Regions from separate parts of the Mesorhizobium sp. 01N446 genome, predicted to be linked through region 1. Evidence: riboswitches for the same ligand, from Rfam matches in the RefSeq annotation. Region 1 holds a riboswitch; the other holds the start of a gene.

Region 1 (15,745 bases):
GACGACACCGATCCGGTGGAACTGTTCAGCGCCGGCAGGGCGGCCGGCCAGCTGCAGCCGAACGGTCAGGACGTCGACTATGCCGGCAGTTTCACCGATCTGGAGATCGATGCGGATGCGATCGGCGGGCGCGTGCTGCCGGCACTCGATGCCAGCGGCGACGCCACGCTTAAGAATGGTGTCGCGCTGATCGGAACGCAGGTGAAGAGCCTACGTGGCCAGAGCCTCGAAATCCGCAACCTCGATTTGTCATCAGGCACGGCGCGCGTTACCGTTTCCGGGCCGCTGTCGGTCGACGCCGAAGGCCTGGTCGATGCCGACCTGATGATCCGGATCAAGGACCCCAAGGCCGTGGCATCCATCCTGGCCGGCGCCATACCCGAGCAGAAGGATGCGATCGAACAGGGCTTTGCCGCGCTCGCCATGCTCGGCAAAGAACCATCGATGCCGCTGAAGGTGATCAAGGGCAAGGCCTCGCTCGGCTTCATCCCGCTCGGCAAGATCAAGCCGGTGCAATAGCGCGGCCATGGCAAGACCCGCGAGGCTCCTCAGTGTCGGCGCGCTGACGCTGGACACCATCCTGCGTGTCGAGACGCTGCCCACGCATCAGGGCAAGTTCATCGCCGCCGATGGCGTCCAGATCGCCTCGGGCATGGCGACGAGCGCCGCCTGTGCCGCGCATCGCCTGGGCGCCGACGTATCGCTATGGGCGAGTGCCGGCGATGACCTCATCGGCGATCAGCTGGTCGCCGGGATCGAGGCCAAGGGTGTCGACTGCAGCTACGTCCGCCGCGTCAGCGGCGCCCGCTCGGCACTGGCCTCGATCCTGGTCGACGCCCATGGCGAGCGCATCATCGTGCCTTTCTACGACAGGCTGGCCCAGGCCGATCCCGAAGCCTTGCCTTTCGCCGACATCACGCCATTCGATGCCGTGCTGGTGGACGTGCGGTGGCCGGGTGCCGCGGCGCTTGCCCTGAAAGCCGCGCGGGGAGCCGGCCGGCCGGCAATCCTCGATGCCGATACGGCGCCGTTGGCCGTGCTGGAGCAGCTGTTGCCGCTGGCCTCGCATATCGTCGCCTCCGAGCCGGCGGTCCGCATCATATGCGGCCATGCAATGGATCTAGAGACCGCCTGCACCGATATGGCCTCCCGCACCGATGCGTTCGTCGCGATCACCGGCGGCGCTGCAGGCACCTGGTGGTTCGATCGCGCGTCGGGATCATCCCGCCATGTCGCCGCGCCAAGAATCAAGGCGGTCGACACGCTCGCCGCCGGCGACGTCTTTCACGGCGCCTTTGCCGTCGGGCTGGCGGAGGCCATGCCTGTCGAGCAGGCCTTGCGCTTTGCCAGTGCCGCCGCCGCGCTCAAATGCCTGCGCTTCGGCGGCAGGCTCGGCGCGCCGGACCGGGCCGAGACGCTGGCCATGGTCGCGGCGACCTGGCCTGAAACAGCCTAGCTCTTGACGGGATGCTCGATCGCCTGGCGGCCGAAATCGGGCACATCGATGTCCTGGCCGGCCTCGATGATCGAGCGGCGCACGGCGCGGGTGCGGGTGAACAGGTCGAACAGCTTGTCGCCATCGCCCCAGCGGATTGCCCGCTGCAGGAAGGCCAGGTCCTCCGAGAACCGCGCCAGCATTTCGAGGATGGCGTCCTTGTTGTGCAGGCAGACATCCCGCCACATGGTCGGGTCGGAGGCGGCCAGACGCGTGAAGTCGCGGAAGCCGGAGGCGGAATATTTGATGACTTCCGTCTTGGTCACCGATTCCAGATCGTCGGCGGTGCCGACGATGTTGTAGGCGATGATGTGCGGCAGATGCGAGACGATGGCGAGCGTCATGTCGTGATGCTGCGGATCCATCGTATCGATGTTGGCGCCGCAGCGGCGCCAGAACTCCGACAGCCTTTCCAGCGCATCCGGATCGGTGTCCGGCAGCGGCGTGAAAATGCACCAGCGATTGTCGAACAGATCGGCAAAACCGGCATCCGGGCCGGATTTTTCCGTCCCCGCTAGCGGATGGCCGGGAATGAAATGGACGCCCTCAGGCACGTGCGGCTGCATCTGCGCGATAACCGACGCCTTGGTCGAGCCGACATCGGTGAGGATCGCCCCCTTCTTCAGCGCCGGCGCGATTTCCTCGGCCACCGCGCCGGACGAGCCGACCGGCACCGAGACGATGACCAGATCGGCATCGCGGACCGCTTCCTTTGCGTCGGTCGTGTAGGAATCCCCCAGTCCAAGCTCCTCCGCCCGCTTCAGCGTTGCAGCACTTCGGGTGGAAATGGCAACGTGGCCGGCAAGGCCTTCGCGGCGGATGACGCGGGCCAGCGACGAGCCGATCAGGCCGATGCCGACCAGCGCGATCTTTTCAAACATCGGTGAGGTCATGGTGTTCCAGCTTTTCGGGGCGTTCTAGCTTTTCAGGAATGTCGTGAGCGCGGCGACAACGCCGCGATTGGCCTCTTCCGTGCCGACGGTCATGCGCAGCGCGTTGGGAAAGCCGTAGCCGGAAACACGCCGCAATATATAGCCTCGCGCGCTCAGGTAGTCGTCCGCCGCCGCCGCCGAATGCTTCTGGTCGTCGGGAAAATGGATCAGCAGGAAATTGCCGACGCTGGGCGTCACCCGCAACCCGAGCCCGGTCATCTCCGCGCTCAGCCAGGCGAGCCAGGTCTCGTTGTGCGCCACGCTGCGCTCGACATGGGCGCGGTCGCGGATCGCCGCGATGCCGGCCTCGATCGCCGTCGCATTGACGTTGAAAGGCCCGCGTACCCGGTTGATGGCGTCGACGATGTGCAGGGGCGCGTACATCCAGCCGATCCGCGCGCCACCGAGGCCGATCTTGGAGAAGGTGCGGGTCATGACCACATTCTCGGCGCTGCCGACCAGTTCGATGCCGGCTTCATAGTCGTTGCGGCGGACATATTCGGCATAGGCCGCGTCGAGCACCAGCAGCACATGTCTGGGCAGGCCGGCATGCAAGCGGCGCACCTCCTGGAACGGCAAATAGGTGCCGGTCGGATTGTTGGGGTTGGCGAGAAACACGATTTTCGTGCGCGGCGTGACGGCGGCAAGTATCGCATCGATGTCGGCGCGCTCATCGGTCTCCTTGACCACAACCGGGGTGGCGCCGGCAGACTGGATGTAGATCTTGTAGACCATGAAGGCGTGTTCGGTGAATATGGCCTCGTCGCCGGGTGCGAGATAGGTCTGCGCCAAGAGGCCGAGGATCTCGTCGGAGCCGTTGGAGCAGATGATGTTCTGCGCGTTGAGGCCATGCACGTCCGCGATCGCCTCGCGCAGCCGCCGGGCGGTGCCGTCGGGATAGATGTCCAGCCTGGCGGCGACCTCACGCGCGGCCTCGATCGCCTTCGGTGAAGGGCCAAGCGGGTTCTCGTTCGACGACAGCTTGTAGACCTTGTCGACACCAGCGGGTGCGGCGCTCTTGCCAGGCACATAGGCGTCGATGTCCATGATGCCCGCGCGCGGGGTTGGACGTGCCTGATCCGGTGTCTGGTTCATTTTTTGCAAAATCCGTCGAAAATGCCTCCATCCGGAGGCCGCAGCGGAAATACAAGCCACGGCCCGCAATGTCGAGAGGTGGCAGTGGGGCCAGCAGCTGGCCTAGTGGCCGGCCCAGACAGCCGGCATTGACGGCGGGGCGAGCGAGTTCTAGAAGGACAGCGACAGTTCCGTGGTGATTTGGCCGGTCGGCTTGCAGCCACGTTAAACAATTCGCTAAAGGGCCGTTTGCGTGACGTAACCGGCTTTGCGAATGGCAATGCCGGTTTTTTATTGTCCGCGGCCGGCCGGACGGACGCATCGGCGACGGTTTTTCGTCTGGCACGATGCAGCAAGTGAGTACGTGAATGGCCACTCTGCGCGCAGGAAAGACCAACAACGAGGCCGACCAGCCGTCGAGCCCGGTGTTGCGCTTCGGGGCGGACAAGCCGCTCAAGCTCGACGCCGGCACGCTGTTGTCGCCGTTCCAGATCGCCTACCAGACCTATGGCACGCTGAACGATGCCCGCTCCAATGCCATCCTGGTCTGCCACGCGCTGACCGGCGACCAGCATGTCGCCAACACCAATCCGGTGACCGGCAAGCCGGGCTGGTGGGAAGTGCTGATCGGCCCCGGCAGGATCATCGACACCAACCGTTTCTTCGTCATCTGCTCCAACGTCATCGGCGGCTGCCTGGGCTCCACCGGCCCGGCCTCGACCAACCCCTCCACCGGCAAGCCCTATGGGCTCGACCTGCCGGTCATCACCATCCGTGACATGGTTCGCGCGCAGCAGATGCTGATCGACCATTTCGGCATCGAGAAACTGTTCTGCGTGCTCGGCGGCTCGATGGGCGGCATGCAGGTGCTGGAATGGGCGTCGAGCTATCCCGAGCGTGTCTTTTCGGCGCTGCCGATCGCCACCGGCGCGCGCCATTCCTCGCAGAACATTGCCTTCCACGAAGTCGGCAGGCAGGCGGTCATGGCCGATCCGGACTGGCATGGCGGCAAATATTTCGAGCATGGCAAGCGCCCGGAAAAGGGCCTGGCGGTGGCGCGCATGGCTGCCCACATCACCTATCTCTCGGAAGCCGCCCTGCACCGCAAATTCGGTCGCAATCTGCAGGATCGCGACCACCTGACGTTCGGCTTCGACGCCGACTTCCAGATCGAAAGCTATCTGCGCCACCAGGGCATGACCTTCGTCGACCGCTTCGACGCCAATTCCTATCTCTATATGACGCGGTCCATGGACTATTTCGACATTGCCGCCGACCATGGCGGCAGGCTGGCGGACGCCTTTGCCGGAACCAAGACCCGCTTCTGCCTGGTGTCGTTCACGTCGGACTGGCTGTTTCCGACGGAAGAAAGCCGCTCCATCGTGCACGCGCTCAATGCCGCCGGCGCCTCGGTGTCCTTCGTCGAGATCGAGACCGATCGCGGCCACGATGCCTTCCTGCTCGACGAGCCGGAACTGTTCGCCGCCATCAACGGCTTCATCGGCTCGGCGGCGCGGGCGAGAGGGCTGAGCGCATGACCCCGGAACGTTGCAGACTTTCCGGATCAGGATCAAGCGCCACACGGAGGGCGATATCATGAGCGTCAACGGCAGCCAGCGCGTCGACCTCGAGGTCGTCGCCAACCTCATCCCGCCGCAGTCCCGCGTGCTCGACGTCGGTTCGGGCGACGGCTCACTGCTTGAATTGCTGCAGGACACCAAGCAGGTCGACGGCCGTGGGCTTGAACTGTCGCAGCGCGGCGTCAACGAATGCGTGGCGCGCGGCCTCTCCGTCATCCAGGGCGATGCCGACAAGGATCTCCAATTCTATCCCGACAAGGGCTTTGACTTCGTCGTCCTGTCACAGACCTTGCAGGCCACCCGCAACCCGAAGCTGGTGCTCGACGAGTTGCTGCGCATCGGCAACCGGGCGATCGTCTCCTTCCCCAATTTCGGCCATTGGCGGGTGCGTCTGTCGCTGTTCGTCAAAGGCCGCATGCCGGTGACCCAGGACCTGCCCTATTCCTGGTACGACACGCCCAACATCCATTTCTGCACCATCCGCGACTTCGTCAATTTGTGCGAGGAGCTTGGCGCGACCGTGGAAAAGGCGACCGCGCTCGACGCCGCCGGCCAGAAGATCGGCCTGTCGATGCCGTGGTGGTTCTGGAATTTCTTCGGCCAGCAGGCGGTGTTCCTGCTGAAGCGCTAAAGTACGGCGCGTCTAGCCCAGAACATCCGTGGCCTTGTGCGGATGCTCGACACCGTCGGCGAACACCACGTCGGATTGGGAATTCTCCGTGCGCAACGCCAATATCGCCTGGTAGGCGGGCGAAGCATACCACGCGCGCACATGCCGCCGGTCGGGAAATTCGATGACGATGAGGTTGCCCGGCCAGTCGTTCTCGACCACCTCGACGTTGCCGCCATGGACGACGAAACGGCCGCAGAATGGCTCCAGCGTGGCATCGATCTTGTGCAGGTACTCGACGATCTGCGGGCCCATCGTGACTTGGCGCATATGGGCAACGGCGTAAGCGGTCATGACATAACTCCCTTGTCTATCGAAGCCGACTTGCCGGCCTCGTGAGGGCAATCTGCCGGAGCGCCTGAGGCAAAGCGATTACGTCAGAAGTAATGGTATCAACTGCTTCGACGGCCGGTCTCTGGCGCTCTTGGCGCAAGTTCACCGGTCGAGTTCCGGAAAATACGGATCCGACAGGAACCGTCTGTCGCGTTCGCCTTGCAGGCAGTCGATCGGCGCGTCCGCGTCGACGGGAATGATGCTGGCCTTGCCCTGAATGCCGCTCACTTCGAGGATCAGCTTGCGCCGGATGGCGGTGGAAAATTCCGAGGCCGAGTAGATAGGCAGCACGAAGGACCCGGGTCCGCCGGTCACGCACTGCGCGTAATACTGGTCGAGATGTTTGAAGGTCGGCGATGGGTTGATCAGGATCGGCAAGCCGTTGATGACGATGCCTTTTGCGGTTGCCGCATCACGCATCGCGGTGACCGGCGGCCCGATATTGTTGGGGCCGTCGCCCGATATGTCGATGACGCTGCGTTCCCCGGCGATATTCGTCCTGTCGAACAGCTCTGTGCCGAAGGCAAGAGCCGTGGAAATCGAGGTGCCGCGAAAACTCCGGAACGGGCGCGCCGCCACCTTGTCGGCAAAGCTGTAGGCGCTCTGCGCGCTGTCGATGATCTGCCAGCCGATGACCGCGTCGTCGCGCACCGTGCCGGCCCATTCGAAATAGGTGATCGCGATGCGCCCGGCATTGCCGGACCGGACCGCCTGGATGAAATCCGGATGACGCAGCGCCTCGACATAGCCGGCGCGCTGCAGGGCGAATTCCTTCTCGTCCATCGACAGGGATATATCGACGGCCAGCACCAGCTCTACGTCGACGGCCAGCGCATCCGGTGGCGCCGCAACCGGTGTTGGCTGGGCACAGGCAAGACAGGCAAGCAGGCGCAGGGCATCAAGCATCGCCACCGCCAAATTTTGTTTCTCCGGGAAATTCTCCTTCGCGATCGCGGCGAAATAAAGCTTGCAGCGACGATGCGGAAAGACAGCCCTATTTCTTGCGGCGGACCGCGACCGGCGGAGGATCGATGGCGCCGGCCCTGACGTGAGCGGGTTTCAGCGCTTGAGCACCGGAATCCTTGACGATCGTCAGGCCGCGCGGAAAGAATTGGATGTTGTGCTGGCCACGCCCGATATTGATGATCGTGGCGCCCTTCAGATGCTTTTCCAGCATCGCCAGCACCCGCCGCAGCGAGGGGCCGTCGAACGCATCCATCGCTTCGTCGATGATCACCCATTTCGGCCGCCGCAAGGCGAGCCTGGCGACGCCCAGCAACCGCTGTTCATCATCGCCCAATTCGTGGTCCCAGCGCCCGACGCGGTCAAGCGAGGACGACAGCCGTTCCAGTCCGACCTCGGCCAGCACCGCCACAATATCGGCATCGCTTGCGGGCGCATGCCCATTTGCGTGATTGAGTACCTCGCGCAATGTGCCAGCCGGCAAATACGGCACGCGCGGCACGAAGATGAGGGTTTCTCCCGCCGGCAGGCCGATCTTTCCGCTGCCCCAGGGCCAAAGCCCGGCAATGGCGCGGAAGAACAGCGTCTTGCCGGCGCCGGGTTCGCCGGTGATCATCACGCGTTCGCCGGGGTGGATTTCGACATGCTGGTCGGAGAGTTTTGTGCAGCCCTCCGGCGAGGCCACCTGGAGCTTCTCGAACGTCAGGCTGCCATTGGCGTTCTGATCGAAGGTGATGCGTCTTTCGGTGTCGTGCAGCACATCGGTTTCATCGAGCGCGATGCGGAAGTCGGCGACACGCATCAGCGTGGCGCGCCAATCTGCGATGGCGCCGATGTTGTTGATGAACCAGCGCAACGAGGAGTGGACCTGGTTGAAGGCGCCGACCGCCATCATCAGCCCGCCAAAGCTGATATCGCCCGAGAAATAGACCGGCGAGGCAACCAGGATCGGCGCCACGACGGTGATCCAGCCATAGGTATCGGTCACCCAGGACAGGTTGATCTGCGCGGTATAGATGCGCCGCATGGCACCCAGCACCGTGCCGAGGTCGAGTTCAAGCCGCTGTCTGGCATCGGCTTCGCCATGGTAGAGCGCGATGGCATCGACATTCTCGTTGACGCGCACCATCGAGGAGCGCAGCTCCGCCTCTCGTGTGTAGCGGTCGCTGTTCAGCTTGATCAGCGGCCGCCCGACCAGCCAGCTCAGCCAGGAGGCCGTGCCGGCATAGAGGAACGCCGCCCAGACCATGTAGCCCGGTATGGCCAGCGACCAGCCGTTGACGTGGAAGACGAAGCCTGAGGACAGTTCCCACAGCACGCCGACGAAGGACACAAGCAGGATGAGCGACTGCAGCAATCCGACGCCGAGATCGGTCGATAGGTCGGAGAGATGCGCCGCGTCCTGCTGCATGCGCTGGTCGGGATTGACGCCGATGGCGCCTGCATTGGCCAGCCGGAAGGCGCGCGCCGGCCGCATCCATTGGTCGATCAGGTCCAGTGTCAGCGCCTCGCGCAGTTTCAGCCGGATCATCTGGTTGAGCCAGGTCTGGCCGATATTGAGCACCAGCAGCCCGCCGGCGATCATCGCGAACACAAGGAGCTGGTGCAGGAAGGCCGCCATGTCGCGGCGCGCCAGCGCGTCATAGAAGGGCTGATTCCAGCGATTGAGCAGCACCTGGCCGATCGACGTCGCGATGATGACGAGCATGATGCCGACCGAAGTCCACAGCAGCCATTTGCGGACCGGCGACACCACCAGCGCCCGCCTGATCGTCGCAACCTGATCACGCAGGCTGCTGGCCTCGACGGCGACCGGCTGAACGGTGGCCTGATTGTCCAGTTGATCAGCCATGTCTGAAGTCCTTGCGTTCAGGTGCGATGCTGAAACCGGATGAAATGAGCCGACGGCTGCCGCCCGTGTACGACAGATAGGTCGGAAAAACGCCGCGCGTGGAAAGTTTTTGCACCGATCACGAAGGTTTCACCTGACGAGCCGGCGCCAATGGGCCTACGGCGTCGGAGAGGCGGCCGAGCCGCGTCGCGCCGTGCGGCGACAGCACCGGGACGAAGACGCGGCGGGACGCGCGCTGGGCGACCGGCACGCCCTGATAGAGCCGCTTCTGCGCCTCGACGACGATGACGCCGGAAAAGATCGGCCACAGCCGCCGGCCGGCGCGCTCCAGAACATTGTGGAAGCGCATCATGAAGCGCCGTCGCGATGGCGGGAAGAACAGCGCATCCGACCAGGCGGCGGGCGTGAAATTCGCCTCGCGCAGCAGTTCGGTGAGCTGCCCGCGCGAAAACGGCCGGCCATTGCCGAACGGCGTATGCTCGAAGCGCGCCCAGACGCCGCGCCGGTTTGGCACGACGATGACGACGCGCCCTGCCGGCGACAGCACCCGCCAGATCTCGTTCAGCGTCTCGCGCGGGTTTTCGACATGTTCGAGCGAATGCACGAGCAGCATGCGGTCGATGCAGGAATCGACCAGCGGCAGCTCCTCGTCGAAGACCAAAGCGGTCGCCGTCGGCCCGGTTGCCGGCCAGACCACCGCGCCCTGCGTCGCCGGCATGAAGGCGAAGACCCGCTCGGCATCGGTGCCGAAGCGCTCCAGCCAGGGCAAGGTATAGCCGAGGCCGACCAGCCGTTCATTGGGGACAGCAGCCCATATCGACGACAGCGCCATGGTGATCGAGCGCTCGGCGAACCGGCCGAGCGTTGTCGAATAGAAGGAGCGAAGGTCGACGATGTCGGAATGCATGTCAGGGATGTAGCCGTGATATCGGCCGGTTTCAACAAAGGGCCGGAGGCAGCTGACACATACGCGGATGACATTCGTCATCTCCGGGATGACATTCAGTCATCTCGTGGATGACATCCGCCCTCTGGCGCCCTATGTCTGCGGCGACAAAGGGAGAGATATGATGGCGGTCGAAATCGAACAGTTCATGTGCCGCACGGACAATTTCGGCGTGCTGGTGCATGACCCCAAGAGCGGGCAGACGGCGATCATCGACGCCCCCGAGGAAGCGCCGATCCTGGCCGCGATCAAGCGCACCGGCTGGACGCCGACGATGATCCTGACCACGCATCATCATATGGACCACGTCGAGGCCAATCTGGCGCTGAAGGAGCGCTTCAAGCTGCGCATCGTCGGCCCGGAGGCGGAAAAGGCCAAGATCCCCGGCATCGACGAAACCGTCGAAGACGGCTCCGTCCTTCATCTCGGCGAAGAGCGCATCGAGGTGATCGCCACACCCGGCCATACCGCCGGCCATGTCTCCTATCATCTGCCGGCATCGCAGGTGGCGTTCACCGCCGACACGCTGTTTGCGCTGGGGTGCGGGCGGCTGTTCGAATGCAAGCCGCCGGTGATGCATGAATCGCTGCAGAAACTTGCCGCCCTTCCCGCCGCGACGACAATCTATTGCGGCCACGAATACACGCTCGCCAACGCCCGTTTCGCGCTGACCATCGACCCGACCAATTCAGCGTTGAAGGAGCGCGCCGCCCGGATCGAGGCGCTGCGAGCCGACAACAAGCCGACGCTGCCGACGACCATCGGCGAGGAGCTTTCGACCAATCCCTTCCTGCGCTGGCACGACCCGGCGATCCGCAAGCATCTCGGCATGGAAAAGGCCGGGGATGCCGAAGTGTTCGCCGAGATCCGCAAGCGCAAGGACAATTTTTGAGCGTGCAGGCATTCGACCAATGACCAGTTCCGCGGAAATCATCGCGACACTCGGACTGAAGCCGCATCCGGAAGGCGGCTGGTATGTGGAAACCTTTCGCGACGCAGCCGGCGGTGCGCGAGGTCATTCGACCGCCATCTATTTCCTTTTGGAACAGCACCAGCTTTCGGCCTGGCATCGGGTCAAGGATGCCGCCGAGGTCTGGCATTTCCACGCCGGCGCGCCGCTGGCGCTGTCGATGTGGGAAGAAGGGTCAACCGTGATCGAGCAGGTGCTCGGCATCGAGCTCGCGGCGGGCGAACGGCCGCAGATCGTCGTGCCGGCAGGCTGGTGGCAGTCGGCGCGCAGCCTGGGCGAATGGACGCTGGTCGGCTGCACGGTCGCGCCGGGGTTCGATTTCGCCGCCTTCGAACTGGCCGAACCGGGCTGGCAGCCTGGAGAATGACCCCAAGGACAGACGCCATTCAGGGCACGTCGACATGAATGACTATCGGCTGCCGACGCGAAACAAGCTGCTCATTGCCGCCTTCGTCGCGATCTGCGTAGCCGGCCTTCTGTTGCGGCCCATTTATCCGAAAAGCATCTTTGTCGCGCTGTTTTTGGACGGTGTGTTTCTTGCGGCCTATGTGATCTTCTGGTCTTGGAAATTGTTTCAGGAATGGAAGCAAACCCCTACACTTCAAAAACGCCTTCTCGTCATGATTTTTCTCATCGCCCTCGGTGGATCCTTGTGCATGATATACATGACACTGCGCTCCATCTTGACGCAATGAACTGTAGTAGCCGCCTTCCATCGAAATCGGGCGGTGGATCAGGACTAGCTGCTGAGCATCATCAGCATTGGGCGTTTCCCTCCATCGGATCCGACGGCAAATCCTACCCCAGCAGGAACCCAAGCGTAATCCCCAGTTGGGCGGCGTAATACAGCCCCCAAATGGCGAAGCGCATCCACGTACGATGCGGCGAGATGGCCGCCACCAGAAACTTCTCCGTGGCGAGCAACCCGTCCGAGGCCATGAACAGCACGGCGCCGGCGATCACCCAGGCGCTGTTGGTGGTCAGCGCCGCCACGCCCATCGCCAGGATCGCCACGACATAACAGGCGATCGGCACGCGCAGGCCGGGGCCGACACGACGCCAGAGCGCCGCCAGCATGACGATCACGAACACCGCCAGTGCCAGCGCGATCGCCCCGCGCCAGGATTCGGCGCCAAGCAGCCCCAACCCGCCGCCGCTGCGCAGGAACAGCGCGATGTAGACGATGTGGGCGATGAGGAAGCTGGCGAGCCCGCCGAGAAACGCCTTTTCGCCGTCACGCGACAGGAAGGCGTCGCCCACCGCGCTGAGCGCCAGGGCCGCGACCAGCAGCAGCGGGCCGCCTTGCAGCCCCGAAAGCACGGCCAGCATCGCCACCGCCAGCGTCTTTGCCGCCGAGCGGGCGAGGCTCTGCGGCATGCCGAGCGTAAAGGCGTAGATCACCGCCGCAACCAGCGAGAAGATCAGCGTCGCATTGGCATTGGCGTCGATGCCGCCGGCAAACGGCATGGTCATGCCCCGGCTCCGCTCTCGACTGCCGCCGGCTTGCGCAGGAACAGCGATTTCGCCGCCAGGGCGGCGCCACCGGTGATGAGCACGCAGGCGGCAAGGATGCGCAGCGACGGCTCGGCGACGCCGGCCACGATCAGCACCAGCGTCGAGAGCAGCGGCGCCGCGTAGCTTGCCGCGCCCAGCACCTGGATGTTGCCGCGCTTGACGCCGATGTCCCAGGCATAGAAGGCCGCCCCCACCGGCATCAGGCCAAGCCCGAGCACGGCCAGCCACTGGCCGGCGCCATTTGGCAACACTGTCTGTTCCAGCGCCAGATGGCAGACGAGCGACAGCACGGCGGTCGCCGCGCAGAACCAGGTGACGATGCTGGTCGGCACGGAGGGAAAGCGCCGGGACAACAGCGAATAGGACGACCAGAGCAGCGCGCAGACGGCGGCCATGGCGTAACCGAAGGCGTAGCGCGCGTCGAAGGCCAGCCCGCCGCCCTTGGTGACGATCAGCACGGTGCCGGCCAGGCCGAGCAGCGCGCCGACGACATGGTTCCACGCCAGTTTTTCGCCCGGCATCAGCGCCGATCCGAGCACGATCAGCAGCGGCCACAGATAGGCGATCAGGCTGGCCTCCACCGCCGGCGCGTTGCGCAGCGCGGTGAAATAGAAAAAGTGGTAGCCGAACAGGCCGGCAATGCCGATCACCCAGACTTGGCGAGGGATTTTCTGGCTCTTCTCCGCGGCCGGCATGAATAGCCGCGCGACAAGCCCGACGCCGGTGCCGATCGAGAAGGTGATCGCCGACAGAAGGAACGGCGGCACCTTGCCGGACGCATCGGTGAGCAGCGCCAGAAGTGCCCACATGGCGACCGCTGAAAAACCGATCAGTGTTGCGCGCGCCATGCCCCCTCCGGTGGCGCGCCCTGCTCCGTTTCCAGGGCGGCCCTATTGTACCGCTTCGAAACGCCCGGCGCTGATGGTCAAGGTGCCGATCTGCGTTCCAACCGTGGCGTGGATTGGCGCATATACTCCGGTTTGGCCGAGCGGTGCAAACGTTACCATCATGCGGCTCTTGTTCCTGAGATAGTTGAGCGCCTTGCGGCCCTTGCGATAGCCGGCCACCGGCTCGAAACCCATCCGGCAGGTGATGGTATCGCCCTTGTAGCCCGGCACCGAGATGGTGCCTTTCGAATCGTAGGTCAGCGTCAGGTCGGCGCGCATCTCGCCGTCATAGAATTTGACCTTACGGCCGCAGACCTGGTCGAGGCTGTCGGCATGGATGACGGTCGCGGCCATCGGATCGAGCACCGATGCAAGGTCGCCGGCACCGATCGGCACCCAATCATTGGGGTCGCGCTTGCCCGGCGGCGGAATGACCTGCGTCGAAGTGACGGCGCCATTGGCAAAGCGAATGTCGATCGCGGAAACCTTCTTGCCGGAGGTATAATCGGCACGAAATGCCTCCGGCACCATTTTCTTGCCGGAAATCGTGCCCTTGGACGAGATCGTGCCGCGCGTGTCGTCGAACAGTTTGGCAAGGCCCGCCGATTTGACCGTGCCGTCGATCGCGTAGGCGCCGTTCTCGTAATGGCTGGAGAAGGTCGATCTCGCGATCGAGAGACCAAAGAACGACACCGTGTACTCACCCTTGAAGGATTGCGGCGAGGCAGCCGACGCGGCGGACGGCAAGGCGATGGCAAGCACGGCAACAAGTGCGTGAGGCAAACGAGGCATGGCGGGATCGGATCCTTGATTTTCGGCCGGAGGCGGGCAACTCCGGTCTGGCATGTCCCTGTCGGACTGCTTATAGGATGAAATCCGGCCTTAATGTGAAATGCCGGGCGCTTCCATGGCAAAGCCGGAGCTTGACGCCCCGGCGAAATGCAACTATGGAACGCCAACTTTTTCCATAAGGCCGCCTGACCAGAACCGCGCGCCACCCGGCGTGGGCACAAAGGTTTGGCAGGTCCCGAGAGAATTGAAGGTTAGAATTATGTCCCGCACCTGCGAACTCACTGCCAAGGCAGTCCAGACCGGCAACAATGTGAGCCACGCCAACAACAAGACCAAGCGTCGCTTCCTGCCGAACCTCGTCAATGTGACGCTGATTTCGGAAGCGCTGAACCAGAATGTGCGCCTGCGCATTTCGGCCAACGCCCTGCGGTCGGTCGAACATCGCGGCGGCCTCGACGCTTTCCTGGCCAAGGCCGACGTCAAGGAACTGTCGCAGCGCGCGCGTCTCTTGAAGAAGCAGATCGCCAAGAAGCTGGCCGAACAGGTCGCTGCCTAACACCGGATCAAGGCGGGGGACGACCGCCGGGCTAACCTCTTGTTGGCCTCTGGCCAACATCGTGTTGGCCCTAGGCATCGGATTAGATCCGCAAGGTTCGCCAATCCGGTGCTCAAATACGAAGCGAGCATGCCCGACGGGCATGATGCTCCGCTGGTTCCATTACCCAGGATAAAAAAATGACTTCCTTCTCGCGATATCTGCCCTTCGTGGCCGCCATGGCGCTTGTCGTCGTGGCATCGAACATTCTCGTGCAGTTCCCGATGCAGGGTCAGATCGGCGGCCTGTCGCTGGCCGACCTGCTCACCTGGGGCGCTTTCACCTATCCGTTCTCCTTCCTGGTCACCGACCTTGCCAACCGCCGCTACGGGCCTTCCGTGGCGCGCCGGATCGTCTTTGTCGGCTTCATGACGGCGGTGGTCTGCTCGATCCTCGTCCCGCCCTTCCTGTTCCGCCATGGCCTGATCGAATTCGAGACCGCGGCCGACCGGCTGGTGCGCATCGCCGCCGCTTCAGGTGCCGCCTTCCTGTCCGCGCAACTGCTCGACGTCACCGTGTTCAACCGGCTGCGCCGTCAGAGCTGGTGGAGGGCTCCGATCGTCGGGACGCTGGTCGGGTCGGTCTTCGACACCATGGTCTTCTTCACCGTCGCTTTCTCGGCCGCTTTCGCCTTCGCTGGCCCGAACGACAGCTTTGCGCTGGAGACGGCGCCGCTGATGGGCGTCTTCCACGTCGAGGCCATGCGCTGGGTTTCCTGGGCGCTCGGCGACCTTTCGGTGAAGCTGATCATCGCCGTGGTCGCGCTCATCCCCTACCGGCTGCTCGCCGCGCGCTGGAGCCAGCCGGCAGTCGCGGCCTAGACCGTGATACCCTGGGTCCAGCTCGATTCGGCAAAGACCGGGGATGGTGCCCAGGAGCTTCGGCTCAAGCGGCGCGGCAGCGAATTCTCGATCATGCTCGGCACCAATGAGCTGATGAACAGCCGCCTCAGCGGCTCCGAGCAGGCGCTGGCGAAACTGTCCTGTCAAAGGATTGCGGACCATCGCCAGCCGAGGATCCTCATCGGCGGCCTTGGCATGGGGTTCACTCTGCGTGCCGCCTTGGCCGAACTCGACGAGGATGCCGGCATCGTTGTCGCGGAGCTGGTGCCGGCGGTCGTGGCCTGGGCACGCGGCCCGAT
Region 2 (15,745 bases), on a different contig from region 1:
CCTGAGAAGTTCGACCCGCTCGTCAGTCCAGTTCATGAGACCGCGCTCCTGCTAACCGTGCGCAATCGGAATCCCTTCCCGACCCAGCAACCTTGCTGGGGCAGACACCACATATATCTGGTGATTAGGTCCGCCGCACGAAATCTAGTTATTTCTCGACTACAATTACCTTATGCGCTGACTCGGTGACAAGAGTCCCAAGTGCAACACGAATCGGTTTTTTCGGTTTTCCCCAACTTGCCCGGTCGCTCATGAGCCGGCGTCGAGTTAGGGGGCTTGTCGCGTGCCACTACGCGACGTTTTCGTTGACTTCATGGCCGAAAAACACGATAAGCCGCACAAGGCCGCCGCTTTGGCGGCTTTTTTGATTTTCCGGTACCGGAGACGCATATAATGAGCGGTTCGGCGCTTTACGAGACCTTTGCTCGCGCTCCCCTGGCTTTCGACCATGGGGAAGGAACCTGGCTGGTCACCGACAAAGGCGAGCGATATCTCGATTTTGCCGGCGGCATCGCGGTCAATTCGCTCGGCCACAGCCATCCGCACCTGGTCGCGGCTCTCACCGAGCAGGCGGGAAAACTCTGGCACGTCTCCAATCTCTACGAGATTCCGGGACAGAGCCGGCTGGGCGAGCGCCTGGCCGACGCCACCTTTGCCGACAAGGTGTTCTTCACCAATTCCGGCGCCGAGGCGCTGGAATGCGCGATCAAGACGGCGCGGCGCTACCACTTCGTCAAAGGGCATCCCGAGCGCTTCCGCGTCATCACCTTCGAAGGCGCCTTCCATGGCCGCACGCTGGCGACCATCGCGGCCGGCGGCCAGTACAAATACCTCGAAGGCTTCGGCCCGAAGGTCGAAGGCTTCGACCAGGTCGGCTTCGACGACATCGATGCCGCCGAGAAGGCGATCACGCCGGAGACCGCCGCGATCCTGATCGAACCGGTGCAGGGCGAGGGCGGCATCCGCCCGGTTCCGACGCAGTCGCTGAAGCGGCTGCGGCAGCTTTGCGACCAGCACGGCCTGCTGTTGATCTATGACGAGGTCCAGTGCGGCATCGGCCGCACCGGCAAGCTGTTCGCGCATGAATGGTCAGGCGTGACGCCCGACATCATGGCGATCGCCAAGGGTATTGGCGGCGGCTTCCCGATGGGCGCCTGCCTGGCCACCGACGAGGCCGTGGTCGGTATGACGTCGGGCGTGCACGGCACCACCTTCGGCGGCAATCCGCTGGCCATGGCTGTCGGCAACGCCGTGCTCGATGTGGTGCTGGAGGACGGCTTCCTCGAGGATGTCCAGCGCAAGGCATTGCTGATGAAGCAGGGCCTGGCGGCGATCGCCGACGAATTCCCCGATGTCATTGAAGACATCAGGGGAACCGGGCTGATGCTTGGGCTCAAATGCGCCATGCCCAACACCAAGGTGAACATGGCGCTGCGCGACCAGCATTTGCTGGCGGTTCCGGCTGGTGACAACGTCATTCGCCTGCTACCGCCGCTCACGGTCACCGACGCCGAGATCCACGAAGCGCTCAACCGCATCCGCGCCGGTGCCAAAGGCCTGGCGGATGCCATCGCCGTGGCCGCCGCGAAGTAATTCCGGAAAATTGCCGATGTCAGTTCGCCATTTCACCGATCTGTCCACCGTTTCCGAGGGCGACCTGCGCTTCATGCTGGACGACGCGGTGGTGCGAAAGGCGCGCCTCAAGGCCGGCGAGCGCACCAGGCCGCTCGAAGGCAAGGTTCTGGCGATGATCTTCGACAAGCCGTCGACGCGCACGCGCGTCTCCTTCGACGTCGGCATGCGCCAGCTTGGCGGCGAGACCATCATGCTGACCGGCACCGAAATGCAGCTCGGCCGCTCCGAAACCATTGCCGACACCGCCAAGGTGCTGTCGCGCTATGTCGATGCGATCATGATCCGCACCACTTCGCATGAGCGGCTGCTGGAGCTGACCGAGAATGCCACGGTTCCGGTGATCAACGGGCTGACCGACGACACCCATCCCTGCCAGCTGATGGCCGACATCATGACCTTCGAGGAGCATCGCGGTCCGGTGGCCGGCAAGACCATCGCCTGGACCGGCGACGGCAACAATGTGCTGCATTCGCTGCTCGAAGCCTCGGCGCGGTTCCGCTTCAACCTCAACGTCGCCGTGCCCGAAGGCAGCGAGCCGGCGCAGAAGCACATCGACTGGTCCAAGGCGCATGGCGGCAAGCTGCTCTTCACCCGCTCGCCCGAGGAAGCCGTCGACCAGGCCGACTGCGTCGTCACCGACTGCTGGGTGTCGATGGGCCAGGAGCATCGCGCCCGCGGCCACAACGTCTTCTCGCCCTATCAGGTCAATGCCAAGCTGATGGCGCATGCCAAACCGGACGCGCTGTTCATGCATTGCCTGCCGGCGCATCGCGGCGAGGAAGTGACCGACGAGGTTATCGACGGACCCCATTCGGTGGTCTTCGACGAGGCCGAGAACCGGCTCCACGCCCAGAAGGCGGTGCTTGCCTGGTGTCTTGGGGCTTGAGGTGGCTTGGGCTTTGAAAGGTCTGGGCGCTTGATCTGCGGGGGCGCGATGCCTATCTGCGCCGCATCACGCAAATCAAGCGCGTTTGGACGCATGCACCCCAGGGGGCGGCATGGCCGCGCCCTGGAGCTTTGTCATGTTGGAAACGCATCAAGTGACTGAACATCACCCCAAACTCGGCGAGTTCGGCTATGCCGGCGACGACCATGTCGTGCCGTTCGAGGTCGGCCCGCTCGACGTGCGCGGCCGGACCGTCCAGCTCGGGCCGATGCTCGACGCCATCCTCAGCCGCCACGACTATCCCGAGCCGGTCGCCCGCCTGCTGGCGGAAGCCTGTGTGCTGACGGTGCTGCTCGGCACCTCGCTCAAATTCGAGGGCAAGTTCATCCTGCAGACCCGCACCGACGGGCCGGTCGACATGCTGGTGGCGGATTTTTCGACGCCGTCGGCGCTGCGCGCCTATGCGCGCTTCGATGCCGATCGGCTCGAGGCCTTGATCGCTGCAGGCGAAACGTCCCAGCAGACGCTGCTCGGCAGCGGCGTGCTGGCGCTGACCATCGACCAGGGCGCCCATACACAGCGCTATCAAGGCATCGTCCAGCTCGATGGCGAAACGCTGGAAGATGCGGCGCGCACCTATTTCCGCCAGTCGGAGCAGATCCCGACGGATATCAGGCTGTCCGTGGCCAAGCTGTTGACGCCAGGCCCTGGCGGCGCGCGCGAACAATGGCGCGCCGGCGGCATCCTGGCGCAGTTCCTGCCGCAGTCGCCCGAGCGCATGCGCATTCCGGACCTGCCGGGCGGCGACGGCGATCCGCGCGAGGAGATCCATGATCCGGCGGACAATTCCTGGCAGGAATTGCTGGCGCTGCTCGGCACGATCGAGCCGACCGAACTGATCGACCCGACGATCGGCGCCGAACGGCTGCTCTATCGCCTGTTCCACGAGCATGGCGTGCGCGTCTTCGGCGGCGTTCCCGTCGCCGACCAGTGCTCATGCTCGCGCGACAAGATCCGCGGTATCCTCGAGGGCTTCTCCGCGCAGGAGATCAAGGACTCGACCGAGGACGGCGGCATCCATGTCGCCTGCGAATTCTGCTCGAAGCAGTACGACTTCGACCCGGCGGAATTCGCGGCGCAGTGAAGCTCCTTGCCTTCTCCCCGTTTACGGGGAGAAGGTGCCCGAAGGGCGGATGAGGGGCGGCGCTGACTTTGGCGAATAGCCGTGCGCAGACCCCGTCCTCGACAATCTCATCAGCCCGGCCCTCATTGTCCTGCCGGGCGTTCGTCATTCGAAAAGCCAAGCAGTTGGCTTTTCGTCCGCTGCGCGGACCATTCCTCAACTCCCCGTATAGTGACGGAGAGAAAGACGCTAATTTACCGTCCGCCTGGTTCCCGGCAGATCCAGCGAGAACGCCGGGATGGCGATGTCGAAGGTCTCGCCGCGCTTGTTGCGCATCGTGTAGTGACCCACCATGATGCCTGACGGCGTCGAGAGCGGGCAGCCGGACGTGTACTGATAGCTGTCGCCGGGATTGAGTTCGGGCTGGTCGCCGACGACGCCCGGGCCGCGCACTTCCTCGACCCGGCCGGCGCCGTCTGTGATGTGCCAATAGCGCGACAGAAGCTGCACGAATTCGTCCGACTGGTTGTCGATCGTCATCTGATAGCCCCAGACATAGCGGTTCTCCGAAGGATCCGAGCGATCCTCGAGGTAGAACGGCCTGACCTGCACTTCGATGTTGCGCGTAACGGCGCGGTACATAGGCGGCTCCAAAACAGTCCCATACCTTTCGGCGCTCCCGGCGAGCAGGTCAACGTGCGCGTCTTGTCGCGCCTGGCCTTGAAACGCAGGTGCCGGCAAAGAATGTCATTTAAGTGACACATGACAATGGTGGTGTGCACGAACCGGGCGACTCGCCGCTCTGTCGAACTGTTGAAAACGGCCACATGCAGGCTGTCTCTTCTGGAGTGACCGGATCTCGATGGAACTCACTCTCATAGCCGCCTCGCTTTCGACTGCTCTTATCCTTTCAAACGCCGCGAGCATTCTGCTCGCCGCGTCACAGCTGAAACGGCGCACCGCGATCGCGCGGCCAGCCGGCAAATCGCCGCCCGTGTCGGTCGTCATACCCTGGCGCGGCGTCGAGCCGTTCACGCAGGAGACGCTGGAGCGCGCCTTTTCGCTCGACTGGCCACGCTATGAGTTGATCTTCTGCGTTGCCCATGGAGACGACCCGGTGGTCAGGTTGATCCGCGCCGCCATTGACCGCTTCCCAAAAGTGCCGGCCCGGCTGTTGATCGGCGAAGACCGGTTCAGTGCCAATCCCAAGCTCAACAATTGCGTCAAGGGCTGGGAAGCCGCGCGGCACAACTGGGTCGTCCTGGCCGATTCCAACGTGCTGATGCCGAGAGACTATATCCAGCATTTGATGGCGGCTTGGCGGACGGATACCGGCCTTGTCTGCTCGACGCCGATCGGTTCGCGGCCGGAGGGCTTCTGGGCCGAGGTCGAATGCGCCTTCCTCAACACGCTGCAGGCCCGCTGGCAGTATGCCGGCGAGGCGCTCGGCCTTGGCTTTGCCCAGGGCAAGAGCATGCTATTGAACAAGCCGGTGCTGGATGCCAATGGCGGCATCCGCGCGCTGGCCGCCGAAGCCGCCGAGGACGCCGCCGCGACCAAGCTGGTGAGCGCGATTGGCCTGCGCGTCAATCTTGTCGCGGCACCCTTCGAGCAGCCGCTTGGCAGGCGCACGCTTGGCACGGTCTGGTCGCGCCAGGCCCGCTGGGCGCGTCTGCGCCGCGTCACCTTCCCGCTGTTCTTCACGCCGGAAATCCTGACCGGCGCGGTGGTGCCGCTGGCATTTGCGCTGCTTGCGGCAGCCAGCGCCGGCGTCAGCCTGCCGCTGACGGCCATCGCCGTGCTGGCGGCCTTCTACCTTCCGGAATGCGCCCTGGCCTGGTCCAAGGGCTGGCACCTGTCGCCGCGCACGGTCGCGGCGATGATCGCGCGGGACTTGATGTTGCCAGCCATGTGGGCACGCGGCTGGCTCGGCGGCGCGGTCGACTGGCGCGGCAATGCAATGACCATCGGCACCAAGGCTACGGAGCTGGAAGAGGCTTCGTCGCGCGCCTGAAAGCCAAAGACATCTACTATTTTGCCGCTTTCAGCGCCTGCGCGATGTCTTCCAGCAGGTCGTCGGCGTCCTCCAGGCCGACCGACAGCCTGAGCGTGCCCGGTCCGATGCCGAGTTCGGCGCGCGCCTCTTCGCTCAAATTCTTGTGCGTCGTCGTCGCCGGATGGGTGATCAGGCTCTTGGCGTCGCCGAGATTGTTGGAGATCAGCACGATGTCGAGCGCGTTCTGCAAGGCGAAGGCCGCCTGTTTGCCGCCCTTGACGTCGAGGCAGATCAGCGTCGAGCCGCCCGACATCTGCTTCCTGACGATCTCGGCCTGCGGGTGGTCGGCGCGGCCGGGATAGATGACGCGGGCGATCTGCGGCTGCTCGGCCAGGAAATCGGCGATCTTGCCGGCGCTTTCCGTCTGCTGGCGCACGCGCAGTGGCAGCGTCTCCAGGCCCTTCAGCAGCGTCCAGGCGTTGAAGGGCGACAGGCTGGGGCCGGTGTGGCGGAAATAGTCGTGCAAATTCTCGTCGATCCACTTCTTGTCCGACAGGATCACGCCGCCGAGACAGCGGCCCTGGCCGTCGATGTGCTTGGTCGCCGAATAGACGACGATATGGGCGCCGAGCTGCAACGGCTTCTGCTGCAAGGGCGTGGCGAAGACATTGTCGACGACGAGCCGCGCGCCGATCGAGTTGGCGAGCGACGCGACGGCGGCGATGTCGACCACTTCCAGCGTCGGATTGGTCGGGCTCTCCAGGAAGAACAGCTTGGTGTTGGGCCTGACCGCCTTTTCCCAGTTGGCGATGTCGGTGCCGTCGACCAGCGTCGCCTCGATGCCGTAGCGCGGCGCCAGCGTCTCGACCACCCAGCGGCAGGAGCCGAACAGGGCGCGCGCCGCCACGATGTGGTCACCGGCCTTGACGCTGCACAGAAGCGCCGCCGTCACCGCCGCCATGCCCGACGCCGTGGCGCGTGCGTCCTCGGCGCCTTCCAGCGCGCACATGCGCTTTTCGAACATGTCGACGGTCGGATTGGCGTAGCGCGAATAGATGAAACCGGGTTCCTCGCCCTTGAAACGGGCTTCCGCCGCCTGCGCCGTTTCGTAGACATAGCCCTGGGTCAGGTACATCGCCTCCGAGGTCTCGCCGAAGCCGGAACGCAGGGTTCCGCTATGAACGAGGGCTGTCTGAGGCTTCCAGTTGCGCTTGTTGCTGCTCATCGCTTTTGTTTCCAGACACAAAAAAACCGGTCACGAAAGTCGCAACCGGTCCATACGGCCTCACGGCCAACGGTCCTTTAGCGACTTGTTTAACGTGGCTGCAAGCCGACCGGCCAAATCACCACGGGATAACGATCCTTTAGACCCGTACCACGCTTGCGTCAATTGCCGGCTTCATTAAGAGGTTTGTACCAAGCAGGTTTCGCAAAGGTGTCCCACGGTTTTGCGACAAGACCTGCGCCAAGAAATGGTCGCCCAGGAGCGAAGCTTTGCGGCAGACAGGCATTCTTCCCGATCAGGACATCGCGGCGCTGTTCCAGTCCGGTGCGCTGAAGTCGCGACGTGCTCTTGATCCCGACCAGATCCAGCCGGCCAGCCTTGATCTCAGGCTCGGCGACAAGGCCTGGCGGGTGCGCGCGTCCTTCCTGCCGGGTCCCAACCATAACGTTTCGGAAAAGCTCGACAGGCTGAAGCTGCACGAGATCAATCTGGCCGAAGGCGCGGTGCTGGAGACTGGCTGCGTCTACATCGTGCCGCTGCTCGAAAGCCTTGCCTTGCCGGCAGAGATTTCCGCTTCGGCCAACCCGAAGAGCTCGACCGGGCGGCTCGACATCTTCACCCGTGTCATGACCGACCGCGGCCACGAGTTCGACAAGATCGCCGCCGGCTACAACGGTCCGCTCTATCTCGAGGTCAGCCCGCGCACTTTCCCGATCGTCGTGCGCACCGGCTCGCGCCTGTCGCAGATCCGCTTCCGCACCGGCAACGCGCTGCTCTCGGAAGCTGAACTGCATGAATTGCACCGCGCGCAGACGCTGGTTGCCACCGACCCGCCGAATATTTCAGGCGGCGGCATCGCGTTGTCGATCGATCTCAAGGGCGATGGTGACGGGCTGGTCGGCTATCGCGGCAAGCACCACACCGGTCTTGTCGATGTCGACAAGCGCGCCGCGCAGGATGTCGTCGATTTCTGGGAACCGATCCACAAGAGCGGCGCCGGCGAGCTGGTGCTTGACCCCGACGAATTCTACATCCTCGTCAGCCAGGAAGCGGTGCACGTGCCACCACTCTACGCCGCCGAGATGACGCCTTTCGATCCGCTGGTCGGTGAATTCCGCGTCCACTATGCCGGCTTCTTCGATCCGGGTTTCGGCCATTCGGCGGCTGGTGGCACCGGCAGCCGGGCGGTGCTTGAGGTGCGCAGCCACGAAGTGCCGTTCATCCTCGACCATGGCCAGATCGTCGGCCGGCTGGTGTACGAGCACATGCTGAAACGGCCGCAGTCGCTCTACGGCACGGATCTCGGCTCCAACTACCAGGCACAGGGCCTGAAGCTCTCCAAGCACTTCCGCGCCGCACGCTGAGCGCCGATTGCCGCCGGGCAAGATACTTGCCTGCGCCGGAAGAGGCGATCACCGACCTGACCAACGGCCGGCTTGATGCCGTGATTTCGGACAAGTTCGTGCTGGTGGACTGGCTGAAGAAGTCGAGCGACGGCTGCTGCAAGCTGGTCGGCGACGTCAAGGGCACCGAAACGCAAGCCGGCATTGCCGTGCGCCTCGACGACACCGCCCCTGCGCGACTAGCTAAACGCAGCCATCGATGCGCTCGTCGCCGACGGCACCTACTAGAAGATCCAGGCCAAGTATTTCGACTTCGATATTTATTGAGAAGCTGCCAATATCTCCCCCCTCGTGGGGAGATGCCCGGCAGGGCAGAGGGAGGCGCGAAGGATCGCGACCTCTCCTAAGAGCGTCAGGAATAGCGGAAGGCACAGTTGCTTCCATTGCTACGCTGGCGGGACAACGCCCCCCTCTGGCCTGCCGGCCATCTCCCCAAGAAGCGGGGAGATCACGCTCTCAAAGCGCCTTCACCGCCACCTTCACCGGCTTTTCGATCTCGAGCGGGTTGCGCAGCGGCAGTCCGAAATCGCCGGCCTCGATTTCGAACACATCGCCGGCCTCGGTCTTGACGCCGTCGGCGAAGGACAGCGTCGCGGTGCCGAACATATGCACATGCACGTCACCGGGCTGGCGGAACGCCGAATATTTGAAGTGATGGTGTTCGAGATTGGCGATGGTGTGCGACATGTTCGCTTCGCCCGACAGGAACGGCTTTTCCCACAGCGTCTTGCCGTCGCGCACGATGCGCGAGGTGCCGCGGATGTCGGAAGGCAGGTCGCCGATCAGGATCTCGGGCCCGAACGAGGCGTTGCGCAGCTTGGAATGGGCGAGGAAGAGATAGTTCACCCGCTCGGTCACATGGTCCGAAAACTCGTTCGACAGCGTGAAGCCGACGCGGAAGGCGGCGCCGTCGTCGCCGATGACATAGATGCCGGCGATTTCGGGTTCCTCGCCGGCGTCCTTGGCGAAGGCCGGTGACATGAGCGCGGCACCCGGCGCCACGGCCATCGTGCCGTTGCCCTTGTAGAACCATTCCGGCTGCACGCCGACCTGGCCCTTGGCGGGCTTGCCGCCCTCCAGACCCATGCGGAACATCTTCATGGAATCGGTGAGCTGCTCCTCGCCATCGGCGCTGAGCTTCTTGTGCATGGAATCGCGCGTTGCGGCCGAGCCGAGATGCGTCAGGCCGGTGCCGGTGAGATGCAGGTGCGCCGGATCGGGGTGATTGATCGGCGACAACAGCCGCCCCTTCTTGTAGGCGGCATCGAGATCGACCGTCTCGCCGAGCCCCTTGCGCTCGATCAGGGTGGCGAGGCCGACGCCGGTGCGGGCCGCCTCCATCGCCAGCGAATAGACGCTGCGGGCGCCGTTGATGATCCGGGTCTTGCCGCCATTGCGGGCAACGACGCGGATGGTCTCGGCGTCATCGAGAATCTGCGAGATCAGCATGATCAATCCTCTCTCATGTGCCTTGGCATGGCTGCCGCCGCGGCAAACCTTCCCAAGCGCGGCTGGGACGTCGCCCATGCCACGGGTGAAATTCTCCGTTCGGATTGCGCTCGCGGGGCTTGGTTCCTTGAGGGAACTTCTTCGTGCCTGCTGGTTGCCGGCAGCGCCGCGATGTGACCCGTATGCCTTCCTCGTTGCCTCGCCGGAGCGGTTCGGCCCGCTCCCGGTATTTTGTTTCAGGCCTTGTTCTTGTTGTAGACGTCGAAGATCACGGCGCCGAGCAGCACGAGGCCTTTGACCACCTGCTGCCAGTCGACGTTGACGCCCATGATCGACATGCCGTTGTTCATCACGCCCATGATGAAGCCGCCGACCACGGCGCCGATGACCTGGCCGACGCCGCCCATTGCCGAGGCGCCGCCGATGAAGACGGCGGCGATGACGTCGAGCTCCGAGCCCAGACCCGCCGCCGGCACGGCCTGGCCGAGACGCGCCGCGATGATCAGGCCGCCCAGCGCCGACAGCACACCCATATTGATGAACACCAGCAGCGTCAGCCGCTCGGTGTTGATGCCCGACAGCTGCGCCGCCTTGGGATTGCCGCCCATGGCATAGATGCGACGGCCGATCGTCATGCGCTTGGTGACGAAGACGAACAGCGAGATCAGCACGCCCATGACGAGCAGCACCACCGGCAGGCCCCGGTAGCTGGCGAATTCATAGACAAGGAACAGCGCCAGCGCGCTGGCGACCAGCGTCTTGACGACGAACAGGGGGAACGGCTCGGCCTCATAGCCATGGCGTTCGCGCTTGCGTCGCGTCCTCACCCCGAAATAGGCATAGGCAACCACCGCGATGAGGCCGAGCACGATCGTCGTCATGTGCAGCGTCAGGCCGCTGCCGATGATGGTCTTGCCGGCGGCATTCACCGTCGGCGGGATCAGCGTCAGCGGGCCGATCAAGTCCGGGATGAAGCCGGAGCTCAGTGCCTTGAAGTCGTCGGGAAGTGGGCCCACCGAGGACCCGCCGCCCAGCAGCGCCTGGCAGATGCCGCGGAAGATCAGCATGCCCGCAAGCGTCACGATGAAGCTCGGTATCCGGTGATAGGCGATCCAATAGCCTTGCGCCGCGCCGATCAGGCCGCCCACGATGAGGCAGACGATCGAAACCACCAGCGGATTGCTGAGCGGTCCGAGTTGCCAGATGACCATCATGTTGGCCGCCAGCGCGCCGATGAAACCGGCGACCGACCCGACGCTGAGGTCGATATAGCCGGAAACGATGACCAGCAGCATGCCGAGCGCCATCACGATGATGAACGAATTCTGCTGCACAAGATTGCTGAGGTTGACCGGCTTGAACAGCGTTCCAGACGTGGTGAACTGGAAGAACAGCATGATGACGATCAGCGCGATGATCAGGCCGTATTCGCGCAGGTTCGTCGTCAGCGCCGAGACGGCAATGCGTGGACGCTGTTCTTCGGCGACATTGCCCTGCGGGGCGGGGGCGCTTTCGGTGCTCATGCTGCTTTTCCTTCTCCCCGAACGATGGCACGCATTATTTTTTCCTGGCTTGCGTCCGCCGCGGGCATTTCGCCGACGATGCGGCCTTCGTTCATGACGTAGATGCGGTCGGTGATGCCGAGCAATTCCGGCATTTCCGACGAGATGACCACGATTGCCTTACCCTCCGAGGCCAGACGCGCGATGATCGTGTAGATTTCGTACTTCGCGCCGACATCGATGCCGCGCGTCGGCTCGTCGAGGATCAGAACCTCCGGGTCGGCGAACAGCCATTTCGACAACACCACCTTCTGCTGGTTGCCGCCGGAAAGATTGCCCGTCATCTGATAGACGCTCGAAGCACGGATATTGGTCTTCTTGCGATAATCATTGGCAACGGCGAGTTCCCGCAAATCGTCGATCACGCTGTGACGCGACACGCCACCGAGATTGGCAAGCGTTATGTTGTGCTTGATATGGTCGATCAGGTTGAGACCGTAAGTCTTGCGGTCCTCGGTCACGTAGGCGATGCCATGTTCTACCGCCTTGCTCACGGACGAGACATCGATCGGCTTGCCCTTGAGCTGAACCTCGCCGGTGATGCGACGGCCATAGGAGCGGCCGAACAGGCTCATGGCGAATTCGGTGCGGCCGGCGCCCATCAGCCCGGCAATGCCGACCACCTCGCCCTTGCGCACGTTGATGTCTATGCCTTTGATCACCTGCCGCTCGGCATGGATCGGGTGATAGACCGACCAGTTCTTCACTTCGAATACGACATCGCCAATGTTGGGCTCGCGCGGCGGATAGCGGTCGTCTAGCGAGCGGCCGACCATCGAGGTGATGATCCGGTCCTCCGAAATGTCCTGCCTGGCCAGCGTGTCGATGGTGCGCCCGTCACGGATGACCGTGACCTTGTCGGCGACCCGGTTCACCTCGTTGAGCTTGTGCGAGATCAGGATCGAGGTCATGCCCTGGCGCTTGAATTCGAGCAGAAGGTCGAGCAGAGCCTGGCTGTCCTTCTCGCTGAGCGACGCGGTCGGCTCGTCGAGGATCAGCAGCTTGACTTCCTTGCTCAGCGCCTTGGCGATCTCGACCAGCTGCTGCTTGCCGACGCCGATATTGGTGATCAGCGTCTTGGGGTCCTCCTTGAGGCCCACCTTCTTCAACAGCGCGCTGGTGCGCGCCTCGTTGGCGTCCCAGTCGATCACACCGAATTTGGCGTGTTCGTTGCCGAGGAAGATGTTTTCGGCAATCGACAGCATCGGCACCAGGGCAAGCTCCTGATGGATGATGACGATGCCCTTGTGTTCGCTGTCATGGATGCCTTTGAACTGGCATTCCTGGCCTTGAAAAATGATCTGGCCGTCGTAGGTGCCTGCGGGATAGACGCCCGACAGCACTTTCATCAGCGTCGACTTGCCGGCGCCGTTCTCGCCGACCACGGCGTGGATCTCGCCTTCCTGGACGCTGAGATTGACGTTCGACAACGCCTTCACGCCGGGGAACGTCTTGGTGATGTCGCGCATCTCCAAAATCGTCGATGTCATCAGGGCAAGCTCCTAGACTTTCTTGTTTTTACGCAATTCCCAGGGGCGCTACGCTTTGGAAAACCGCTACGCAATTTTCCTGGAATTGCTCTAGGCCGGCAGAAACAATACCGGGGTCGCTTGTGAACGAAAAGGGGCCCTGCGTCACGCAGGACCCCCAACTTTATAACAGAGATTACTTCAGGTCTTCGGCCTTGATGTAGCCGGAGTCGACGACCAGCTTCTGGTAGTTCGACTTGTCGACTTCATGCGGCGTCAGCAGGATCGAGGGAACGACCTTGACGTCGTTGTTGTAGGTCTTTTCGTCGAGGCCATCCGGCTTGCCGCCCGACAGCACCTTGTCGACCAGGCCGACTGTGGCCTTGGCCAGGTCGCGCGTGTCCTTGAACACGGTCGAGTACTGTTCGCCCGTGATGATCAGCTTGACCGAGGCGGTCTCGGCGTCCTGACCGGTCACGATCGGCCAGGGCTGAGCGGCCGTGCCGTAGCCCACGGCGCGCAGCGAGGCGGTGATGCCGCGCGACAGGCCGTCATAGGGCGACAGAACGCCATCGACGCGGCTGCCGTCCGAGTAGTTGGCCGACAGCAGATTGTCCATGCGCGCCTGGGCGGTGGCGGCGAGCCAGCGCAGCGTGCCGACCTTGTCCATGCCCATCTGGCCGGACTTGATCTTGATCGAGCCGTCGTCGATCAGCGGCTGCAGGACGGAAATCGCGCCGTTGTAGAAGAAGAAGGCGTTGTTGTCGTCGGGCGAGCCGCCGAACAGTTCGACGTTCCACGGCTTGGTGTTCGGGAAGCGTTCCTTGAGGCCCTTGACCAGCGAATTCGCCTGGATCACGCCGACGCCGAAATTGTCGAAGGTGGTGTAGTAGTCGACATTCTTGGTCTTCTTGATCAGGCGGTCATAGGCGACGACGACGACGCCCGCGTCAGCGGCCTTCTGCAGCGCATCCGAGAGCGTGGTGCCGTCGATCGAGGCGATGATCAGCGCCTTCGGGCCTTTGGTGATTTCGTTTTCCAGCTGGCTGAGCTGGTTGGGGATGTCGTCCTGCGCATACTGCAGGTCGACGGTGTAGCCGAGAGCCTCGAGCTGGGACTTGACGGCGTCGCCGTCATTGATCCAGCGCTGCGAAGTCTTGGTCGGCATCAGCACGCCGACGAGACCCTTGTCGGCCGCGTGCGCCGAATAGGTCATGGCAGCGATGCCAAGCGCCGCGACTGCGGCCAGTGTCTTGATGATTTTCACGTAACTCTCCCTGGTTGATGGACGCAGACCCCGGGGGTCGCGGGCCGCGCAATCGTGCAGAAGCGCCAAGGCACTGCTGCCGTCATATCGATCTCCGGTATCCTCCCATGGCCCCGAGCCGCTGATTTCAATCGATACGATTTTATCGTCGGCGACCGTTGCGTCTCGGAACGGGCTGACGTTGCCGCCCTTTTGCCATAACTGTCAAATGCGATCTTTGATGGTTGCTATACCGCAGGTGGTATATGTTATGACGCGTGGCGGGTGGCTGGCAGACGCCAGCGGGGCCGCGAGCAGAGGCAAGGAAAAACCATGGCGGCGTTACGGAATCCGGCTGCGGGTTCAAATGGTTACAACGAGACTCCAGGCGATGGCGAAACCCTGCTGCGCAGCGGTCTCAGCCTGCGCCATATGCGCATGATCGTCGCGCTCGACGATCATGGCCGGGTGAGCGCGGCGGCGCAGGTCATGAACATTTCGCAGCCGGCGGCATCGCGCATGATCGCCGAGATGGAGGCGGTGCTCGAGGTCAAGCTGTGCGAGAGGCTGCCGCGCGGCATCACGCTGACGCCCTACGGCAAGGCGCTGGCCAGGCGTGCGCGTTCGATCCTGCTGGAGATGCGCGAGGTCGATCGCGAGATTTCCGAGCTCAAGGCAGGCAAGGGCGGTTCGGTGTTTCTCGGTGCCGTTACGGCGCCGGCGATCGAACTGGCGGTGCCGGCGATTCGCGAAATCCGCCGCATCTATCCACGCATCGAGATCACCATGCAGGTCGAGACCTCCAATGTGCTGGCGCGCGAGCTGATCGCCACGCGCCACGATTTCATCATTGCGCGCATCCCCGACGATCTCAATCCGCGGCTGTTCGAATCGCGTGTCATCGGTGTCGAGAAAGCCTGCCTGATCGTGCGTCGGGGCCACCCGCTGACCATGGGCAGCGTGGTGCGGCTGGAAGACACCGCCGCCTATGACTGGGTTTTCCAGTCGGGCGGCTCGCCCTTGCGTCAGGCAATGGAGAGCAATTTCCTCAACCGCAACATCGCGCTGCCGGACCGGATCCTCAACACCAGTTCGCTGCTCCTCACGCTGGTCATGGTCGCGCAGTCCGATGCCATCGCGCCGGTCTCGGTGCAGGTGGCGAAATTCATCCAGAATCCCGACGGACTCGCCGGCGCCATCGACGTCGTCCAGACCGAATTCGACATCGAAGTCAGGCCCTACAGCCTGATCACGGTCAGGAATCGCGCGCTGTCGCCCGCCGCCAAGATGCTGCACGACTTCATCCTGCGCGAAGTGGGGTGATGGAACAAGAAGTGCAGTCGCGCGTTCAGCCAAATCGGCATGCTCGCTGGAGCCCGTTTTGGGCGAGGGAACGAGGTGCCGGTGTCAACAACTCGGGAGGTTTTGATGGAACGTCGGTTGTTTCTCACTGGAATGCTAGGCGTTGCGGGGGCCGCGGCGTTTGCGAGCCTAGCCGGACCCGGCCGCGCGGTTGCCGGCGTTCCCCAGGGCAATGGAATTCTCGATGAGCTGGACAAGCAGGATGCGGCTGTCTTGGAAGGCGATGACGGCGTCGAAGTCGAGCAGGTCTCCCACCGTCGTTGGCATCATCGCTACGACGGAGATCGCTATTATGGAGGCAGACGGCGCCGTCGCGGCTGGAGACGGGTTTGCCGTCGCTACTGGCGCCATGGCCGCCGCCATGTGCGTTGCTGGCGAGAGCGCGTGTG

Evidence for each region. A riboswitch is a leader RNA that binds a small molecule or an ion and turns the genes downstream of it on or off. The one in region 1 is predicted to bind S-adenosylmethionine.
Region 2: linked by a shared signal. The riboswitch ahead of AC1DPX_RS00185 (O-succinylhomoserine sulfhydrylase) and the one ahead of metX (homoserine O-acetyltransferase MetX) in region 1 are both predicted to bind S-adenosylmethionine.

What each region holds. Positions count from the first base shown of each region.
Region 1 is NZ_JBFTRA010000010.1:98,868-114,612, forward strand. Features, by position in the region: gene AC1DPX_RS29465 (DUF2125 domain-containing protein) at 1-519, shown strand, start outside; gene AC1DPX_RS29470 (sugar kinase) at 527-1,456, shown strand; gene AC1DPX_RS29475 (prephenate/arogenate dehydrogenase family protein) at 1,453-2,388, opposite strand; gene hisC (histidinol-phosphate transaminase) at 2,413-3,522, opposite strand; SAM riboswitch at 3,685-3,762, shown strand; gene metX (homoserine O-acetyltransferase MetX) at 3,870-5,039, shown strand; gene metW (methionine biosynthesis protein MetW) at 5,098-5,712, shown strand; gene AC1DPX_RS29495 (DUF1330 domain-containing protein) at 5,725-6,045, opposite strand; gene AC1DPX_RS29500 (DUF1194 domain-containing protein) at 6,187-6,990, opposite strand; gene AC1DPX_RS29505 (ABC transporter ATP-binding protein/permease) at 7,079-8,899, opposite strand; gene AC1DPX_RS29510 (class I SAM-dependent methyltransferase) at 9,018-9,806, opposite strand; gene gloB (hydroxyacylglutathione hydrolase) at 9,970-10,737, shown strand; gene AC1DPX_RS29520 (cupin domain-containing protein) at 10,757-11,182, shown strand; gene AC1DPX_RS29525 (hypothetical protein) at 11,217-11,510, shown strand; gene AC1DPX_RS29530 (lysoplasmalogenase family protein) at 11,614-12,288, opposite strand; gene yddG (aromatic amino acid exporter YddG) at 12,285-13,178, opposite strand; gene AC1DPX_RS29540 (DUF3108 domain-containing protein) at 13,221-14,009, opposite strand; gene rpmB (50S ribosomal protein L28) at 14,269-14,565, shown strand; gene AC1DPX_RS29550 (queuosine precursor transporter) at 14,745-15,425, shown strand; gene AC1DPX_RS29555 (spermidine synthase) at 15,429-15,745, shown strand, end outside.
Region 2 is NZ_JBFTRA010000001.1:30,015-45,759, reverse strand. Features, by position in the region: gene AC1DPX_RS00215 (GcrA family cell cycle regulator) at 1-36, opposite strand, end outside; gene AC1DPX_RS00210 (aspartate aminotransferase family protein) at 394-1,593, shown strand; gene argF (ornithine carbamoyltransferase) at 1,610-2,521, shown strand; gene AC1DPX_RS00200 (Hsp33 family molecular chaperone) at 2,634-3,665, shown strand; gene apaG (Co2+/Mg2+ efflux protein ApaG) at 3,894-4,286, opposite strand; gene AC1DPX_RS00190 (ceramide glucosyltransferase) at 4,507-5,658, shown strand; gene AC1DPX_RS00185 (O-succinylhomoserine sulfhydrylase) at 5,675-6,865, opposite strand; SAM riboswitch at 6,923-7,000, opposite strand; gene AC1DPX_RS00180 (2'-deoxycytidine 5'-triphosphate deaminase) at 7,135-8,229, shown strand; gene AC1DPX_RS00175 (hypothetical protein) at 8,256-8,615, shown strand; gene araD1 (AraD1 family protein) at 8,725-9,717, opposite strand; gene mmsB (multiple monosaccharide ABC transporter permease) at 9,954-11,240, opposite strand; gene mmsA (multiple monosaccharide ABC transporter ATP-binding protein) at 11,237-12,769, opposite strand; gene chvE (multiple monosaccharide ABC transporter substrate-binding protein) at 12,945-14,015, opposite strand; gene AC1DPX_RS00150 (LysR family transcriptional regulator) at 14,328-15,317, shown strand; gene AC1DPX_RS00145 (hypothetical protein) at 15,486-15,707, opposite strand.